One region of the Streptomyces sp. NBC_01003 genome, then DNA from elsewhere that is predicted to be linked to it. Evidence: riboswitches for the same ligand, from Rfam matches in the RefSeq annotation. Region 1 holds a riboswitch; each other region holds the start of a gene.
The links. Region 1 has a riboswitch for cobalamin ahead of OG698_RS34405 (cobalamin biosynthesis protein). Riboswitches for the same ligand answer to the same signal wherever they lie in the genome.
Positions count from the first base shown of each region.

Region 2: another riboswitch for cobalamin. It lies ahead of OG698_RS00090 (hypothetical protein); the one in region 1 lies ahead of OG698_RS34405 (cobalamin biosynthesis protein).
Region 3: another riboswitch for cobalamin. It lies ahead of metE (5-methyltetrahydropteroyltriglutamate--homocysteine S-methyltransferase); the one in region 1 lies ahead of OG698_RS34405 (cobalamin biosynthesis protein).
Region 4: another riboswitch for cobalamin. It lies ahead of OG698_RS40145 (HoxN/HupN/NixA family nickel/cobalt transporter); the one in region 1 lies ahead of OG698_RS34405 (cobalamin biosynthesis protein).

Region 1 is NZ_CP108707.1:7,546,064-7,550,759, reverse strand. Features, by position in the region: gene OG698_RS34420 (lysozyme) at 65-808, shown strand; gene OG698_RS34415 (anion permease) at 998-2,272, shown strand; gene OG698_RS34410 (hypothetical protein) at 2,288-2,509, shown strand; cobalamin riboswitch at 2,619-2,760, shown strand; gene OG698_RS34405 (cobalamin biosynthesis protein) at 2,873-3,814, shown strand; gene OG698_RS34400 (cobyric acid synthase) at 3,811-4,696, shown strand, end outside.
Region 2 is NZ_CP108707.1:20,263-24,958, reverse strand. Features, by position in the region: gene OG698_RS00120 (alpha/beta fold hydrolase) at 1-16, shown strand, start outside; partial or broken gene OG698_RS00115 (IS5/IS1182 family transposase) at 59-160, opposite strand; gene OG698_RS00110 (ArsR/SmtB family transcription factor) at 158-436, shown strand; partial or broken gene arsB (ACR3 family arsenite efflux transporter) at 436-1,528, shown strand; gene OG698_RS00100 (ArsR/SmtB family transcription factor) at 1,595-1,969, opposite strand; gene OG698_RS00095 (NAD(P)-binding domain-containing protein) at 2,071-3,429, shown strand; gene OG698_RS00090 (hypothetical protein) at 3,686-3,970, opposite strand; cobalamin riboswitch at 4,146-4,288, opposite strand; gene OG698_RS00085 (recombinase family protein) at 4,266-4,696, opposite strand, start outside.
Region 3 is NZ_CP108707.1:1,421,288-1,425,983, reverse strand. Features, by position in the region: gene metE (5-methyltetrahydropteroyltriglutamate--homocysteine S-methyltransferase) at 1-1,897, opposite strand, end outside; cobalamin riboswitch at 2,084-2,238, opposite strand; cobalamin riboswitch at 2,391-2,589, shown strand; partial or broken gene OG698_RS06660 (RNA-guided endonuclease InsQ/TnpB family protein) at 2,981-4,038, opposite strand; partial or broken gene OG698_RS06655 (ABC transporter substrate-binding protein) at 4,190-4,577, shown strand; gene OG698_RS06650 (ABC transporter ATP-binding protein) at 4,642-4,696, shown strand, end outside.
Region 4 is NZ_CP108707.1:8,772,245-8,776,940, forward strand. Features, by position in the region: gene OG698_RS40140 (YoaK family protein) at 1-180, opposite strand, end outside; gene OG698_RS40145 (HoxN/HupN/NixA family nickel/cobalt transporter) at 223-1,317, opposite strand; cobalamin riboswitch at 1,346-1,571, opposite strand; gene OG698_RS40150 (ArsR/SmtB family transcription factor) at 1,661-2,023, shown strand; gene OG698_RS40155 (inorganic diphosphatase) at 2,059-2,493, opposite strand; gene OG698_RS40160 (GNAT family N-acetyltransferase) at 2,647-3,135, opposite strand; gene rho (transcription termination factor Rho) at 3,196-4,356, opposite strand.

The DNA of each region.
Region 1 (4,696 bases):
CAGAGGGATCTTCCGGTAGCCTCCGGTGGGATTTGTCATGCACGTCGCCATTCCGGGGGGAAATATGGCTCGTGGTCACAAACCGTCCCGTCGCCGCGCGCACATCGCGACCGCGGCATCACTCGCCGCCCTGACGTTCGGGGGGACCGCTCTCGCACAGGCTCCGGCGTCCGCGGCGGGCGGCACCAAGGGGCACGACGTCTCGTCGCACCAGAAGAACGTCAACTGGCAGAAGGCCAAGAGCAAGGGCGCACGGTTCGTCTACGTCAAGGCGACCGAGTCCACCACCTATCTCAATCCCTACTTCAGCCGGCAGTACAACGGAGCGCGCAGCGCGGGCATCATCCGCGGCGCGTACCACTTCGCGCTCCCGAACAAGTCGTCCGGCCGGACGCAGGCCTCGTACTTCGTGCGCAACGGGGGCGGGTGGCGGGCGGACGGCTGGACGCTGCCGCCGGCGCTCGACATCGAGTACAACCCGTACAGCTCGAAGAAGTGCTACGGCCTGAGCAAGGGGAAGATGATCTCCTGGATCAGGTCGTTCAGCGACGAGGTGCGGCGCAGGACGGGCCGCCGGCCGGTGATCTACACCAATTACCGCTGGTGGCAGAGGTGCACGGGCAACAGCACGGCCTTCGCGGGCAACCACGCGCTATGGCTCGCCCGCTACGACGAGTCCGCCGGGGCGCTGCCGTCGGGCTGGTCCTACTGGACGTTCTGGCAGTACGACAACAGCGGTGGACTGCCGGGTGACCAGAATCTCTTCAACGGTTCACAGACGCAGTTGCGGAGGTTCGCCCGCGGCTAACGGAAGGCTCACTTCCGCTTGATTGGGCCACCGTTCCGCTTCACGAACGACCCCGTGCCGCCACCCCGTTTCCAACGGAGTGGCGGCACTCCACTTTGAGTCACCGCACCGCCCGCCTCAGTTCATCTTCCGTTCACTCAGGTTGCCTACGTTCACCGAGCCACTGACGTCCAACAGAAGCCTGGGTAAATGGAACACATCACGCTTCTCCTCGGGATCGTGATCGTTACCGCTCTCGTGTTCGACTTCACGAACGGTTTCCACGACACAGCCAACGCGATGGCCACCACCATCTCGACCGGCGCTCTCAAGCCCAAGACGGCGGTGGCCATGTCCGCCGTGCTGAACCTCGTCGGAGCCTTCCTCTCCGTGGAGGTCGCCAAGACGATCTCCGGCGGCATCATCAACGAGGACGGACTCAAGACCGAGGTCATCTTCGCGGCGCTGGTGGGCGCCATCCTCTGGAATCTCCTGACCTGGCTGGTGGGCCTCCCCTCAAGCTCGTCCCACGCGCTCTTCGGCGGCCTCATCGGCGCCGCCGTGATGTCGATGGGCTGGTCGTCGATCAATGGCGGCACCGTCGTCACCAAGATCCTCCTCCCCGCCGTCGCCGCGCCGCTCGTGGCGGGCATCGCCGCGATGCTGGCCACCCGGCTCACGTACCGGATAGGCAGCAAGACCGACCAGAAGGCGACCGCCAAGGGCTACCGCGCCGGGCAGATCGCCTCCGCGGGCCTGGTCTCGCTGGCGCACGGCACGAACGACGCGCAGAAGACGATGGGCATCATCACGCTCGCCCTGATCACGGGCGGCGTCCTCAGCCCCGGCGCCAACCCCCCGATGTGGGTCATCGTCTCGGCCGGTGCGGCCATCGCGCTCGGCACCTACCTCGGCGGCTGGCGCATCATCCGCACCATGGGCAAGGGCCTCACGGACCTCGCGCCGCAGCAGGGCTTCGCCGCCCAGACCAGCGCCGCGACCGCGATCCTCGCCTCCTCGCACATCGGCTTCTCGCTCTCCACGACGCAGGTCTGCTCCGGCGCCGTCATGGGCTCGGGCCTCGGCCGCAAGGGCGGCGTCGTCCGCTGGTCGACCGCGACCCGCATGTTCATCGCCTGGGGCCTGACCCTGCCGGCCGCCGGTCTGGTCGGCGCGGGCGCCGAGTTCCTCACCAAGCAGGGCTCGTGGGGCGTCGCCGTCACCGCGCTGCTCCTGATCGCCGGCGCGGGCACCATCTGGGCGCTGTCCCGGCGCAACTCGGTCGACCACACGAACGTCACGGACGACGACATCGACGGCGTCGACGTCCCGGACGAGCCCGCAGGCGTCGTGACCACCGCGATCGCGGCCGTCACCCCGCCGCCCGCCGGCACGGTCACGGCCCTGGACACCGACGTGAAGACCACCATCCCCGCCTCGCCCGCCCCGCCCTCGGCGGAGCCCGCGCGCCCGGCCACGGTCTAAGGAAGCAGCAGCGCTATGCACATCGACTGGGCAGCACTCGGCTCCGTGTTCGGAGTCAGCCTCGTGATCACGGTGGCCCTCGTGGGCCTGTTCACCCTCGGCATCGTCGGCCTCACCAAGCGGGAGTCGGCGGCGGCCCAGGGCAACTCGGCGGCGCTGGCCGTCTCCGGCGCGTACGCCTGCTTCGCCCTGTGCGCGGCGGCCGTCGGGTACGGGATCTTCCTGATCGTCGCCTGACCGGAGGTAACCGGCAGGAGTGCGGGGTGCGGGACGCGAAGGCGTCCCGCACCCCGCTTCGTGTGGGCCTCAGCACACTCTCCCTTCGCAGGTCAACGGCAAGTTGACGGGCGTTCGCGGGGCGTGGTGGACTTCCGGGGCCATCTACGGCAGCAGGAGAGGAAGCCGGTGCGAATCCGGCGCGGTCCCGCCACTGTCACCGGGGAGTGATCCCCGTGAGCCAGGAACTCTCGCCGCCGGTCTCTTCCAACCAGGGCGTGGACACCCTGAGTGAGGACATATCGCCATGCGCGGCTGCCAGTTGCGGGTGCTCCCGCCGAGAACGAGTACAAGGGTTCCCCTCGCCGTAGCGGCGGGCTGACCGTGCGGGCCGAGCGCGTCTTCGCGTACGGCAGCGCCGCCGGACTCCTCGGCGACCTCCTGATCGGCGATCCGCGCCGCGGGCATCCGGTCGCCGCGTTCGGGCGGGCCGCGGGCGCCGTCGAGCGCGTGCTGTGGCGTGACCACCGCGGGTGGGGCGCCGTGCACACCGCCGTGTGCGCCGGGGGCGCCGCCGTCGCCGGTGGCCTCGCCGCGCGCGCCGTGCGCCGCTCCCCCGCCGCTTCCATCGTGCTGACCGCCGCCGCCACTTGGGCGGTCGTCGGCGGTACGTCGCTGGGGCGCGAGGCGCGCGCCATCGGGGGCGCGCTGGCCGCCGGTGACGTGGACGCGGCGCGCGAGCGGCTGCCGCATCTGTGCGGGCGTGACCCGCAGGCCCTGGACGCGGACGGGATCGCGCGGGCCGTCGTCGAATCCGTCGCCGAGAACACCTCCGACGCCGTCGTGGGCGCGCTCGTGTGGGGCGCCGTCGCCGGCGTCCCCGGGCTCGTCGCGTTCCGCGCCGTGAACACGCTGGACGCCATGGTCGGGCACAAGTCGGCCAGGTACCGCCGCTACGGCTGGGCCTCCGCGCGCCTCGACGACGTGGCGGGCTGGCCGGGAGCGCGGCTCACCGGCGTGCTCGCCGCCGTCGCGGGCGGCCGTCCGCGCGGCGCGCTCACGGCGTGGCGCGAGGACGCGCGGCTGCACCCGAGCCCCAACGCCGGTGTCGTCGAGGCCTCGTTCGCGGGGGCGCTCGGGGTGCGGCTCGGCGGGACTCTGTCGTACGGCGGGCGGGTCGAGCACCGGCCCGTACTGAACGCGTCGGGCCGGGCCGTGGAGACCGCCGACGTCGAGCGGGCGGCGCGGCTCTCGCGGCGCGTGAGCTGGCTGGCCCTCGGCGTGTGTGTCGCCGGGCGGGCACTGTTGCGGAGGGGGAAGTCGTGAGTGGTGGCGGACTGCTGGTGGCAGGGACCACGTCCGATGCCGGGAAGAGCGTCGTCACCGCGGGGATCTGCCGGTGGCTGGTGCGGCAGGGGGTGAAGGTCGCGCCGTTCAAGGGGCAGAACATGTCCCTCAACTCCTTCGTGACGCGCGAGGGCGCCGAGATCGGGCGGGCGCAGGCCATGCAGGCGCAGGCCGCCCGCGTCGAGCCGAGCGCCCTGATGAACCCCGTGCTGCTGAAGCCGGGCAGTGACCGGAGCAGCCAGGTGGTGCTCATGGGCAAGCCGGTGGGCGAGTTGAGTGCCCGGGGGTTCTTCGGGGAGTCCGGGCCCGCGGCGAAGCCGCTGTCAGGTGCTGTGTCCCCCGGGAAGGCGCTGCACGGGGGACGGCAGGCGGCACTTCTGGACACCGTCGTGGGATGCCTGGAGGAACTCCGGGGCAGCTATGACGCCGTGATCTGTGAAGGGGCGGGCTCTCCCGCCGAGATCAACCTGCGCCGTACCGACATCGTCAACATGGGGATCGCCCGGGCCGCGCGGCTGCCCGTGCTCGTGGTCGGCGACATCGACCGCGGCGGCGTCTTCGCGTCGTTCTTCGGCACGACAGCGCTGCTCGCCCCCGAGGACCAGGAGCTGCTGGCCGGCTTTCTGGTCAACAAGTTCCGCGGGGACGTCTCGCTCCTCGAGCCCGGCCTCGACATGCTCGAGGACCTGACCGGGCGCCCCACGTACGGGGTTCTCCCCTTCCAGCACGGCCTCGGCATCGACGAGGAGGACGGGCTGCGCGTGTCGCTGCGCGGTTCCGTGCGCGAGTCGCGGACCGCGGCCCCGGTCGGCGAGGACGTGTTGCGCGTCGCCGTCTGCGCCGTCCCGCTGATGTCGAACT
Region 2 (4,696 bases), 7.5 Mb from region 1:
AGCCAACGCGGCCTGACGGGGGAATTACCGGGCACGAGCAAGACCCTGGGTGTGCTGGTCACAGCCACTCGTTGATGGCCGCCACCAGAACCGTCGCCTCGTAGCGCACCGCGAGTTTGTCGTATCTGGTGGCCACGGCGCGGTGACGCTTGAGGCGATGCTGGCCGACCCGCTCAGGCTCCAGATCGTGACCCTGCTCGCCCGCGAGACGCTCTGCACCACGCACCTGGTGGAGGAGACCGGTGCCAAGCAGACGAACCTCTCCAACCACATGAAGGTGCTGCGCGAGGCGGGCGTGGTGGACACCGAGCCGTGCGGCCGGTTCATCTACTACCGGCTGAAGCCCGAAGTCATCGACGCCCTAGCCAGCTCCTTCGGTGAGCTGGCGGCCACCGCGCGGGAGACCGTGGAGACCGGCCGGAAGCGGGCCTGCTGATGACGTCCACCGAACCCGCCACCACCGGCAGCACGAACAGCGAAGAGGCGCGCGTCGTCGCCAAGCTCTCCACCCTGGACCGCTTCCTCGCCGTGTGGATCCTCGCCGCCATGGCCCTCGGCCTCGGCCTCGGACGGCTGATTCCGGGCCTGAACGACGCCCTCGCCAAGGTCGAGATCGGCGGGATCTCCCTGCCGATCGCGGTCGGCCTGCTGGTGATGATGTATCCGGTGCTGGCCAAAGTCCGCTACGACAAGCTCGACGCCGTCACCGGCGACAAGAAGCTCATGGTGTCGTCGCTGGTCATCAACTGGATCGTCGGCCCGGCCGTGATGTTCGCCCTCGCCTGGATCTTCCTGGCGGACCTGCCCGAGTACCGCACCGGCCTGATCATCGTCGGCCTGAGCCCGCTGCATCGCCATGGTCATCATCTGGAACGACCTCGCCTGCGGCGACCGCGAAGCCACCGCCGTCCTCGTCGCCCTGAACTCCGTCTTCCAGGTCCTGGCGTTCGGCTTGCTGGGCTGGTTCTACCTCGACCTGCTGCCCGGTTGGCTCGGCTTGGGCGACGGCGAGCACCTCGACATCTCCATGTGGAAGATCGCCTTGAACGTCGTCATCTTCCTCGGCGTCCCGCTGCTCGCCGGATTCCTCACCCGCCGCATCGGCGAGCAGAAGCTGGGCCGCGAGCGCTACGAGGCCAACTTCCTGCCGAAGATCGGCCCTTGGGCGCTGTACGGGCTGCTGTTCACGATCGTCATCCTCTTCGCCCTGCAGGGCAAGACGATCACCTCGCAGCCGCTGGACGTCGCACGGATCGCGCTGCCGCTGCTGGTGTACTTCGCGCTGATGTGGTTCGGCAGGTTCGCGCTCGGCAAGGCGATCGGCCTCCCGTACGACCGCACGGCGACACTCGCCTTCACCGCGGCCGGCAACAACTTCGAGCTGGCCATCGCGGTCGCCATCGCCACTTTCGGCGTCACCTCCGGCCAGGCCCTGTCCGGCGTTGTCGGCCCGCTCATCGAGGTGCCGGTCCTGGTCGCGCTCGTGTACGTATCGCTGGCCTGGCGGCGGAAGTTTCTCGCCGCCTGATTCGCACCGACAGTGCGAAGCGGCCGGGGCGCCCGTGAGGGCACCCCGGCCGCCTGCGTAAGCGAGTCAGCGGGCCGCCGCGGTCAGCAGCTGGCCCATCGCCGCGAGAACGCTCGGCTCGACCCGGTAGTACACCCAGGTGCCGCGCCGCTCGGAGGTGAGCAGGCCGGCGTCCTTGAGCTTCTTCAGATGGTGGGAGACGGTCGGCTGCGAGACGCCGACATCGGAGATGTCGCACACGCACGCCTCGCCGCCCTCGTGCGAGGCCACGGCGGAGAACAGCCGCAGCCGCACCGGATCCCCCAGCGCCTTGAACATCCTCGCTGCCCGCTCGGCCTCCTCGGCATCCAAGGGCCGCTCGGTCAGCGGCGGGCAGCACGGCGCCACCGCATCATCCGGCTGGTTCAGGACCGGCAGCTCCACCACACTCGAATTCGACATACGTCAATATTGACATCCGTCGAAGCCGCATGCCAACCTCGCCATATCGACAGACGCCGAAGCAGCAGATCGATTTCCCACTGCCTGCCCTGGAGAACGTGATGAGCGAGAGCACGCCCGCCGCACTGCCGACCGTGGTCATCGGCGCCGGCCCCATCGGCCTGGCCGCTGCCGCCCACCTCATCGAGCGCGGCATCGAACCGCTCGTCCTGGAAGCCGGACGCTTCGCGGGCAGCGCGGTACGCGACTGGTCGCACGTCCGCCTCTTCTCCACCTGGGCTGAGGTCGTCGACCCCGCCGCCGAGAAGCTCCTGGCCCCCACCGGCTGGGTCAAGCCCGACGGCGCCACCTACCCCACCGGCGGCGACTGGGCCGAGCAGTACCTGCAGCCGCTCGCCGACAACCTCGGCGAGACGGTCCGCTTCGGCGCCACGGTCACCGGCGTCTCCCGCGCCGGCCGTGACCGGGTCGTGGACGCCGACCGCGAGCAGCAGCCCTTCACCGTCCACGTCCAGTACGCCGACGGCCGCGAGGAGCGCCTCTTCGCCCGCGCCGTCATCGACGCGTCGGGCACCTGGTCCACCCCCAGCCCGCTCGGCGGCGACGGCCTGCCCGCCCTCGGCGAGAAGGCGGCCACAGACCGCATCTCCTACCGCGTCCCCGACCTCAAGGACCCAGCCGTACGGGCCCGTTACGCGGGTAAGCGCACCGCCGTCATCGGCTCCGGCGCCTCCGCCTTCACAGCGCTCGCCTACCTGGCCGAGCTGGCCAAGGACGAGTCCGGCACCCACGCCACGTGGATTCTGCGCCGCGGCATCTCCGGGGCGACCTTCGGCGGCGGGGACGCCGACCAGCTCCCCGCCCGCGGCGCCCTGGGCCTCGCGGCCAAGGCCGCGGTCGACAACGGGTACGCCGACGCCGTCACCGGCTTCCGCACCACCGCGATCGAGAGGACCGACAACGACCGGGTGGCGCTGGTCGCAGAGGACGGCCGCCGTCTCGATGAGGTCGACGAGGTCATCGCCCTGACCGGCTTCCGCCCCGACCTCACCTTCCTCAACGAGCTGCGTCTCGGCCTCGACGAGCGCCTCCAGGCCCCCACCGAGCTGGCCCCGCTCATCGACCCCAACGTCCACTCCTGCGGCACCGTCTACCCGCACGGCGTCAACGAGCTCTCCCACCCCGAGAAGGACGTCTACCTGGTCGGCATGAAGTCCTACGGCCGCGCTCCCACCTTCCTCGCCATGACCGGCTACGAGCAGGTCCGCTCCATCACCGCAGCCCTCGCCGGCGACCAGGACGCCGCCGAGCGCGTCGAGCTGACCCTGCCGGAGACCGGGGTGTGCGGGGGAGCCGGCCTGTTCGACGAGCCCGAGGCCGAACAGGGCGGCGGGTGCTGCGCCGCCCCGACCACACTGCAGATCGGTACCAGCGCACCGTCCGCGTCAGGCGGTTGCTGACCGCCGATGTACCCACCGGCCGGTACGAACCGGTCGCACTCCACATCGGTCCCGGCGAGCCAAGACCGGTAAGCCTCCGACGCGCACGACGAAGGCCCCGTCTTTTCTGGCGGGGCCTTCGTCGTCGGGCACCCGGGGCCGGACTCAGTGCGTCGGGCCGCCGCGCGAGAAGGCGGGCACTGTTACCCGAAGACGACGTCGCGGAGGTCAGGTCCGGCATCCACACGGCACTGTGACGCCCAATCAGTGTCACTGATTAAGGCGACGCGGAAGGGTCGACGCCCTGGTGACCAGAGCTGGAAGCGGGACTCGACGATGTCGAGGGGACTCCGCTCAGCCCCGGTTCGGGCAGCTGAACCTCGGAGTGGTCGCCCCCGAGGATGAGCACCAGCGCCGTCAGTACCGAGGTGCCGCAGACGATGGCCCCGACAATGTCGCCCTTGCCGAGCGGCCCCTGGCGAGTGTGCTTGTAGACGAAGTACCCCACGACGCACGCCACCATCATGAGGGCGCCGCCGACGGCGTCGATGTGCACAGTCAAGGTCAGTCTCCCGCTCGCGGGCCGCGTGACGGCCCTGAATGAGAAGACCGCGGGCGCGATCTCCACACCTTCGGCGGGATGCGTGGGGTCTGACAGCAAGAATGCCCAACTCGATGAGTTGGGCATCGGGTCCTGCTGGGAGTGTCCCGGTGCCCTGCCGAAGGACCCGACGAGTCGCCGGGGTCTTCGGGCAGGCAGGTCCTCGGACTTACGTGGGGCGCGGAGGCGCTTCACGTACACCGTTGCGGGACAGTTCCGGAATTGCACCGGATTCCCCTGCTGCTTGGCATCGATTCTACTTGACGCGTCGCTCTGCCGACGGAAGTTGTCCCGGTCGAGCGTTCGGTACGAGCGAGTCCCGCCCTGCCGCCAGCTCAGGTACGTACTTGTAGAGCGTCGTCCGGGAGACGCCCAGCAGCTTGGCGATCGACGTGATGGTGTTATCCGGGTCTGTCAGCAACCCGCGAGCGTGGCGGATCTGCTCCTCCGTCATGGCGGGCGGTCGACCAGTCCGTTCGCCACGTGCTCGCGCGGCCGCAAGGCCCTCGTGGGTGCCCTGCACGATCAGTTCTCGGATGAACTCCGCAAGGGCGGCGAACACGTGGAAGACCAGGCGCCCGCCGGGCGTGGTTGTGTCGAGGGACTCGTGCAGCGACTGGAAGCCGATCCCGCGCTTGCGGAGTCCGGCCACAATGGAGATCAGATCTTGGATCGAACGACCCAAGC
Region 3 (4,696 bases), 6.1 Mb from region 1:
GGTAGGCGGCGTGGTCGGCGGCGCGCAGCGGGAGGGTCTCGCGCAGGGCGGGCTCGTCGACCTGGATCACCGAGGTCCCGGACGTCTCAAGGTCGTCGACCTCGTCCCGCAGGGCGAGGGCGACCTGGCGGGCGGTGTCGGCGAGCGGCTGGTCGTCACGGACGAAGGACCACGCGAGCATGGTGACGGGACCCGTGAGCATGCCCTTGACCGGGCGGCCCGTGAGCGACTGGGCGTACGTCGTCCAGCGCACCGTCATCGGCTCGGGGCGGGAGATGTCACCGGCGAGGATCGGCGGACGGACATAACGCGTGCCGTAGGACTGCACCCAGCCGTGCTGCGTGGCCAGATACCCGGTGAGCTGCTCGGCGAAGTACTGCACCATGTCGTTGCGTTCGGGCTCGCCGTGCACGAGGACATCGATGCCGGCCTTCTCCTGGAAGGCGATCACCTCCTGGATCTCGGCCCTGACGCGCTCCTCGTACGCGGCGTCGTCGATCCGCCCGGCGCGCAGCCCGGCCCGTGCGGTGCGCAGCTCGGCCGTCTGCGGGAACGAGCCGATGGTCGTCGTCGGCAGCAGCGGGAGGCCGAGGCTGCCCCGCTGGGCTGCCGCACGTTCCGTGTACGGCTGCGCGCGGCGGGCGTGGGCCGCCGTGACCGCCGCGGTGCGGGCGCGCACGGCCGGGTCGCGGGTGAGGGCGGAGGTGGTCCGGGAGGCCAGGTCGGCGCGGTTGGCGGCGAGTTGGGCGGAGATCGTGTGGGTGCCCAGCGTCAGGCCGCGTGCGAGGGTGGCGATCTCGGCGGTCTTCTGGCGCGCGAAGGCGAGCCAGCGCAGGATCTGCGGCTCGATGTCGCGCTCCAGCGCCGCGTCGACGGGGACGTGCAGGAGTGAGCAGGACGCGGCCACGTCGACCCGGTCGGCCAGGCCGAGCAGGGTGCCGAGGGTGGCCAGCGACTTCTCCAGGTCGTCGACCCAGATGTTGCGGCCGTTGACGACGCCCGCTACCAGGCGCTTGCCGGGCAGTCCGCCGACGGCGGCAAGGGCGTCCAGGTTGGCGGCGGCAGCCTCGGTGAAGTCGAGGGCGAGCCCCTCGACCGGCGCCCCGGCCAGGACGGGCAGGGCGTCGCCGAGCCGGTCGAAGTACGAGGCGACCAGCATCTTGGGCCGGTCGGTGAGGGCGCCGAGGTCGCGGTAGGCGCGCCCGGCGGCGTTCAGTTCGGCCGGCGTGCGGTCCTGGACGAGGGCGGGCTCGTCGAGCTGCACCCACTCGGCGCCCGCCTCGCGCAGGTCGGCGAGGACTTCGGCGTAGACCGGCAACAGACGGTCGAGCAGGGTCAGCGGCTCGAAGTCGGCGGCGACCCCGGGCGCGGGCTTGGCGAGCAGCAGATAGGTGACCGGGCCGACGAGCACGGGCCGGGCCGGCAGACCGAGGGCGAGGGCCTCCTTGAGCTCGGCGACCTGCTTCGTGGAGTCGGCCGTGAACGCCAGTTCTGGGCCCAACTCCGGTACGAGGTAGTGGTAGTTGGTGTCGAACCACTTCGTCATCTCCAGCGGCGCCACGTCCTGCGTGCCCCGCGCCATGGCGAAGTAGCCGTCCAGCGCGTCGGCCTCGACGGCCGGGCGGTGCCGCTCGGGGATGGCGCCGACCATGACGGTGGCGTCCAGGACGTGGTCGTAGAACGAGAAGTCACCGGTGGGGACTTCGCCGATGCCCGCGTCGGCGAGTTCGTGCCAGTTCGCGCGGCGCAGGCCGGCGGCGGTGGTGCGGAGGGCGTCGGCGCCGACGTGGCCCTTCCAGTAGCCCTCGATGGCCTTCTTGAGTTCGCGGGCAGGGCCCTGGCGGGGATAGCCGTACACGGTGGCCCGTGCTGCCGCGGCTGCGGACTTGGTGGTCATGGAGATCTCCTTCGCGAGATGAATCCCTGAGATCCCGGAGACGGGACGAGAGCGCGAAGGGTGACACGGACCGGACGGCGCGGTCGCGTACGGCAGGGCACGCGCGCCCGTTCGGTGTGTACGCCGACCCGCCCACGAGGTCACCGGGACATCCGCGTGCGAATGGTTCACGCGCGGGCAACGGGCAGGTCTTCGGACTCGCGGGCACGTCCACCCGATGCCGGGCGGACACCTACTGGCCGTCGCTTCCCAGCCCGATCCATCGGGCCAGTGCGTGTGACGGCGGTCGTTCCAGCTCACCGCTGCGGGGCAGTCCCGGATTCCCACCGGGTTCCCTCTTACGACGCTCCCGCCTGGCGGACGGGGCGAACCAGCTGCACCGGTCACCCTACGCACGCGGGACGTTCCTTCGCGAGCCCGCCCCGCACCGCGGCCACCCTCCGAGAAGGGGCCGCCGTCTGATTTCGGGCGGCGTGGTAGCTTTCCAAGGCCAGTCGAACTCATGCCCGTCTGCCCCGCATTGCGGGATCTTGGACAGGTATGTGTCAGGGAATCCGGTGCGAATCCGGAGCTGACGCGCAGCGGTGAGGGTGACGGGCGGGGCATCGGCCACTGGACCGCACGCGGTCCGGGAAGGCGCACCGTCCGCGTGACCCCGAGTCCGAAGACCTGCTGGCAGCCTTCGCGGGCTCCGGTCGGGGCGGCGGGGGAGACCGTGCGACCGGGCTCCGCGCATGAGCCCTCGACATCGAGGAAGTCCCCGTGCTCTTCGCGCGCTCCGCCACACGCCGCCGCATACCCAGAGCCGCCCTCGGTCTCGCAGAGATGCTCGTGCTGGCCGCGCGCGGCAGCAGCGGATCCGAGCGCACCCCGGCAGCGCACAAGAGCGCCGCGGCTATCCGGTCGTACTCGACAACTGCGGGGCGCGGGTCGAGGTGAAAGCGGCCCCCGAGCGCGCCGTTTCCCTCGACCAGGGTTCGACCAGATCATGCTGGCCCTCGGCCTCGGCGACCGCATGGCCGGCACCGGGACCTGGACGGACCCTGTGTTGACTTCCTCCCCCCTCGTGAACGAGGGGGTTTCCTACGGCTTGCGCCGTGGGGTTTCCTGCTTCGTCGCCGACTGCCCGCCCGGAGTTCTCCGTTGAGGTCTTACACCAGCTCCACAGGCTGTCACCGCCAGTCCGGCGGCCAGCAGGTTGTTCGCTGCGTTCGTGTCCCGGTCGTGGGTCGTTCCGCAGGTGTCGCAGCTCCAGGTTCGAACGTGCAGCGGCATCTTCTTTGCGAGGGTGCCGCAGTGGGAGCACAGCTTGGAGGAGGGGAAGAAGCGGTCGACAGCGATCACTTCCCGCCCGTACCAGGCGGCCTTGTACTCCAGCATGCTCCGGAAGTCCGACCACGCGGCATCGCTGATGGCGCGGGCAAGGCTCCGGTTCTTGACCATGTTGCGTACGGTCAGGTCCTCGATCACGAGCGTTTGGTTGTCGCGCACGAGTCGAGTGGTCAGTTTGTGCAGGTGGTCGCGGCGTCGGTCGGCGATGCGGGCGTGGATCCTGGCGACTTTGCGCCGGGCCTTGGCCCGGTTGGTGCCGTCGCCCTTGGCCTTGCGGGAGAGGTTTTGCTGGGCCTTGGCCAGGCGGGCGCGGTCCTTGCGTTCGTGCCGGGGGTTGGCGATCTTCTCGCCGGTGGACAGGGTCAGGAGATGGTCAAGACCGACCACACGAGGTCGAGCGGTTCGTTCATCTTCGCCAGTGTCAGGCCACCGTCACGGAAGCGGAAGCCGCTGGTGGTGTACTCGGCGGACTTGCGGGACTTCTTCCGCGACTTGAAGTGCGGATACCTCGCCCGCTTGGCGAAGAAGTTGGTGAACGCCGTCTGCAAGTGCCGCAATGTCTGCTGCAAAGGCACCGACGACACGTCGTTGAGGAACGCCAGTTCCTCGGTCCTCTTCCATGCGGTCAGCATCGCCGAGGTGGCGTTGTAGTTGACCCGCTCCTGGCGCGCCCACGCTTCGGTGCGGGCGGCAAGCGCGAGGTTGTAGACCTTGCGCACGCATCCGAACGTGCGCGACAGCTCGGCTGCCTCCACGTCGGTCGGATAGAAGCGGTACTTGAACGCCCGCTTCACACACGTCGTGGTCACGCTCACAAACTATGGCGACTGCGACTCAACACCAAATCTGCCGGTCACAGCACCGTGTCCGCCCTGACGACCCATCACAGCCCCTTACCCAGCTCCGCAGGAACCTGTTTCCTCTCCGCCCTGAAGGGCGGAGTATCCACGGAGGAACTCGATGAAGGGACTTGAGAAGGAGAACGCGAAGGTCGAGCGGCTCGCCGACCGCTACCCGTCGTTCCAGAAGGTCCTCGACGCCGAACCCGACTTCGTCGCCGCGTCATTCAGCGCCACGCTCAGCAAGGGGGAGTGGCGCCACGCGACCAGTTCGGGAAACTGGGCGTACCGGAGTACCTCTCGCCCTCCGACTGTGTCGGCAAGGGCAACAGCGGCGCCGGCGACGGACGCTCGTACAAGACGCTGAGCATGGAAACCGTCTACGGCGAAGTCCGCGACCTCGCCGCGGTCTTCGATGTGCGCGAGCGGGGCGAACGGCTCGTCGCCGCGCTCCAGGCCGGGTGAAGAAGGCCACCGGCGGCATCGACGCCTCCCGAACGACACTCTTACCCGGACCCGGACCCGGAGCCGGACCCGGACCCGGACCCGGACCCGGACCCGGACCCGGAGCCGATGACCCAATCCACCACCGGCCCACCCATCACCGCCGACGGGCTGCGGGCCGACC
Region 4 (4,696 bases), 1.2 Mb from region 1:
GGCGAAGCCGATGACGACGACATTGCCGGTCATGTTCGCCGTGAAGACGTGGCCGAGGCCCAGATAGCTGACCGCGTCGACGATTCCGCTCACGACCGTGAGGACCGTGAGGGCCGCTGGGAGGGTGGACCGGCGCGGCACGGGCGCGGGCGCCGCTGGTGGAACGCTGGCTTCACTCACCCGCACGACCTTACGGAGTCCCGGTCCCGGCGGCCCGCCGGATCAGGTCCGCACGGCCCACCGTTCCTCGACCTTCGCGAGCCGCCAGTACCCGATGGCCGCCGCCCAGACGACGACGAACAGGCCCACGATGATGAACCCGACGTTGTCCAGGTCGAGCCCCGCTATCCAGCCGGTCACCGAGTCCCGCAGGTCGAGCTTGTCGTGCAGGACGCCCACGAGCTCGATGGTGCCGATCAGGAACGCGACGGCGATCGAAAGGCCGGTGATGGCCAGGTTGTAGAACACCTTGCGCACCGGGTTCGAGAACGCCCACTGGTACGCGAAGTTCATGAACGTCCCGTCCAGGGTGTCGAACAGGCTCATACCGGCGGCGAACAGGAGCGGCAGGCACAGGATCGCGTACCAGGGCAGTCCGGCCGCCGCGCCGCTGCCCGCCATCACCATCAGCGTGACCTCGGTCGCCGTGTCGAAGCCGAGGCCGAAGAGGAAGCCGAGCGGGTACATCTGGCCCGGGCGGGTGATGGACTTGGTGAACCGGCCGAGGATCCGGTTCATGAACCCCCGTGAATCCAGGTGCTGTTCGAGCTCCGCCTCGTCGTACGAGCCCGCGCGCATCGCCCGGAACACCCGCAGGATCCCCACCAGGGCGACGAGGTTGAGCGCCGCGATGAGGTACAGGAAGGACCCGGAGATGGTGGTGCCCATGACGCCGAGCGTCTGATGGGTGGCGGACCCCTCGTTCATGATCCGCCCGGCGAGCTGGGTGCCGCCGGCGATCAGCGCGGCGAGCACGACCACGACGCTGGAGTGGCCGAGCGCGAACCAGAACCCCACCGACACCGGGCGCTTGCCGTCGGCCATCAACTTGCGGGTGGTGTTGTCGATCGCGGCGATGTGGTCCGCGTCGAACGCGTGCCGCATCCCCAGGGTGTACGCGGTGACGCCGAGGCCGATGCCGAAGGCCTTCGACCCCACCTCGTAGTGCTCCGGCACGACGAGAAGGAACAGCACGCCGAACGCGACGACATGGAGTGCGGCGATCACCGCGAGGAGCCCGGCGGTGCGGACGGTGTCCTCGCGCCGCCAGTGGAACGCGTCGCGTCCGGTCGCCGGGGACTTTACGGGCAGGGCCATGCGGTCACGCTCCAACACCTCGTGGAATCACTTCGTGAGATGCCGTGGCCGGTCTCCTGGCTGACGGGTGTCCGCGTCCGCCCCTGCCTTCCCAGCTGCGCGCGGCAGCCAGTGGCGTACTGGGGGCGAGGCGTCCCGAGTCGTCTCGTTGCCGAGGGACCCGGGGCCCGATCACAGTGGCGAGGGCCGCTTCGGTCTGAGTCCTTTGAGGGACCGTCACCGAATTCCCGAGCACCACGGCCCGCCCACAGTAGAGGCCGGTCCGCGACGCCTGCAAGGCTGCACAGCTGCGTAGGTGTGCGCGGGTATTCAAGATCACATCGGTGGCTGCGAGGATGGGGCCATGCATCTCGTCCCTGCCGAGCGCGCCGACCGCCGCACGATCGACGGCCACCGGGTCTGCGAAGCCATCGCCGCCATCGGTGAGCCAGGACATGTCCGCGCCTGGGCCGACCGGTTCTCGCTGCTCGCCGATCCCCGCCGCCTCGCGCTGCTCCTCGCGCTGTACCGGGCGGGGCCGCTGGCCGTGTCGGATCTCGCCGTCGCGACGGGCATGAACGACCCGGCGGTCTCGCAGGCGCTGCGGCTGCTGCGCGCGGCCGGAGTGGTCGAGGGGGAGAAGGAGGGCAGGATCGTGCGTTACCGCGTCGTCGACGCGGCGACCGCGGACCTTCTCAAGCACTGCGCGACGGACGGCGCGCACTGACACGTGCGCGCCGTCGTGGCCGGCTGCTCTGTCCTTCAGTCGCGTCGGCCGTTGGCCCGGCGGCGCGCGGCGGCGATCTCCGCGTAGGTGAGGTCGCGCCCCTCCCAGTGCGAGCCCTCGGCGGACTTGCCGGGCTCCAGGTCCTTGTAGACCTCGAAGAAGTGCGTGATCTCCAGGCGGTCGAACTCGGGGATGTCCTCGATGTCCTGCACGGAGGTGTGGCGCGGATCGTGCGCGGGCACGCACAGGACCTTCTCGTCCATGCCCTTCTCGTCCCGCATCACGAACATGCCGATCGCGCGGCACTCGACGGTGCAGCCGGGGAACGTCGGATCGCTGACCAGGACGAGCGCGTCGAGCGGATCGCCGTCGCGCCCGAGCGTGCCCTCGATGTATCCGTAGTCCGCGGGGTACTGGGTGGAGGTGAACAGCATCCGGTCGAGCCTGATCCGGCCGACGGAATGGTCCATCTCGTACTTGTTGCGGGAGCCTTGGGGGATCTCCACGGTGACGTCGAACGCGTGGACCGCGTCGGTGCCGTGGGCTGCGTCGGTGTGTCGGACCTCGTTGTCCAAGCCGGCCTCCTCGTCCACCCCGAGTGTGCTCCCGGGAGTGCGGGCGCGTCAGCCTATCGGGAACTCCAATTCAGGCCTGTCCCACATCACGGCGGGCGGATTGGCGGCAGCGGTGCCGGTGCGAACGGCCCCCATGCCGCGGTAGAAGCCCTCGGCGGGCGGGTGCGAGACCACACGGACCGAGGTGAGTCCTGCCGCGCGCGCCTCGTCCTGCATGTGGGTGACGAGCAGCCGCCCGATGCCGAGTCCCTGCGCCGCGTCGGCGACGAACATCAGGTCGAGTTCCGGGGGCACGAGCGTGAGCGCGTAGAAACCGAGCACCAGGTCATCGGCGCCGACCGCGACGAAGACACGATGGGCCTCGATGTAGTCGGGCCCCACCCGGTAGCCGGCCACCATCGACGCGTACGGGGCCTCGTAGGCGCGCGACGTGCGGACGAGCCGGGTCAGCCGCTTGGCGTCACGGGCGGTCGCCCGGCGCACCCGGACCGTCCCGCCGTCCCCCGGGCTTCCCGCGGCAGTAATGCTCGAAGTCATAGTGTGAGTATTACGCATCCTGCCGCGCCGATCGACCCGGGACGGTGCACGCCGGCCGTCTCACGCGGTGGGAACGGTGGACTGCACCTGCCGCAGGAACGTCGCGTTGTCCGGTGTCTGCCGGATCCGCTCGACGAGCGTCTCGAGCCCCGCGTGTCCGTCCCGCGACTGAAGCGCCCGCCGCAGGCCGCGTACGACCGCCGACTCGGCCTCAGGCAGGAGGAGTTCCTCGCGACGCGTGCCGGACTGGGTGAGGTCGACGGCGGGGTGGATCCGGCGCTCGGCGAGGCCGCGGTCGAGACGGATCTCCATGTTGCCCGTGCTCTTGAGCTCCTCGAAGAAGTAGTCGTCGGCGCGGGAGCCGGTGTCGACGAGCGCGGTGGCGAGGATGGTGAGCGAGCCGCCCTCCTCGGCGAGCCTCGCCGCGCCGAAGAACCGCTTGGGGCCGATCAGCGCGGAGGCGTCGACACCGCCGCTGAGCGTACGGCCGCCGGACGACGCCGTGTTGTTGTGGGCGCGGCACAGGCGCGTCAGGGAGTCCAGCAGGATGACGACGTCACGGCCGTCCTCGACGAGCCGCTTGGCGCGCTCGACGGCGAGTTCGGCCAGCGCGATATGCGCCTTCGCAGGCTGGTCGAAGGTCGAGGCGAAGACCTCGCCGCGCACCGAGCGCCGCATGTCGGTGACCTCCTCCGGCCGTTCGTCGAGGAGCACCACCATCAGATGGGCCTCGGGGTGGTTCGTGGCGACGGACGCGGCGAGCTGCTGGAGCAGCACCGTCTTGCCGGTCTTGGGCGGCGCCACGATCAGCCCGCGCTGCCCCTTGCCGATGGGGGTGAACAGGTCGACGATGCGGGGCGTCACGCCGCCCTTCACGGTTTCGAGACGCAGGCGCTGCCGCGGGTGCAGGGGAGTGAGGTCACCGAACTTGGGCCGCCCGCGCAGCTCTTGGACGGGGCGCCCGTTGACGCGCTCGACCTCGGCGAGGACGCGCGGCCTGCCGCATGTCCCCTGGATCAAGTCGCCCTTGCGCAGGCCGAGTCGGCGGATCAGGGCGGTCGGAACCTGGACGTCGTGCGACGTCGGCAGGAGGTCGGCGAGGCGCAGGAACCCGGGCCCGTTGCCCGAGGTGTCGAGGACACCCGCGGCCTGGACCGCGACCTCCTTCGGCTGCGTCGTGAACGCCTTTGTGGTGGTGGGGGGTTCGAGTGTGGTGGTCATCGGAATCGGTCCTTTCGAGGACGTTCGTACGAGAGCATGAGTGAGGTGGGATCCGGCGGGATCGGGGCGGTGACTGCACGCCCCGCGAGGCGGGCGGGCCAAGAGGCCCGTGAAAGCCCTGAGAAGCCTGTGGCCGGGAAGAAGCGATGCGGGGTACGGCGCGTCGGCGCCGCCTGGCGCATCGCTGACATCGATTCGACGAATCCCGCTGTGGCGGCGATTCGGAGAGGGAGACTGGCACCGGCGCCGAAGAGGCGGCTAGCACACGTGCCGTTCGCACTGTAACACCATGGGGGCTCCGTCCCGCAAGGGCTTACGTCACGGGCCGCGGTGCCGACCC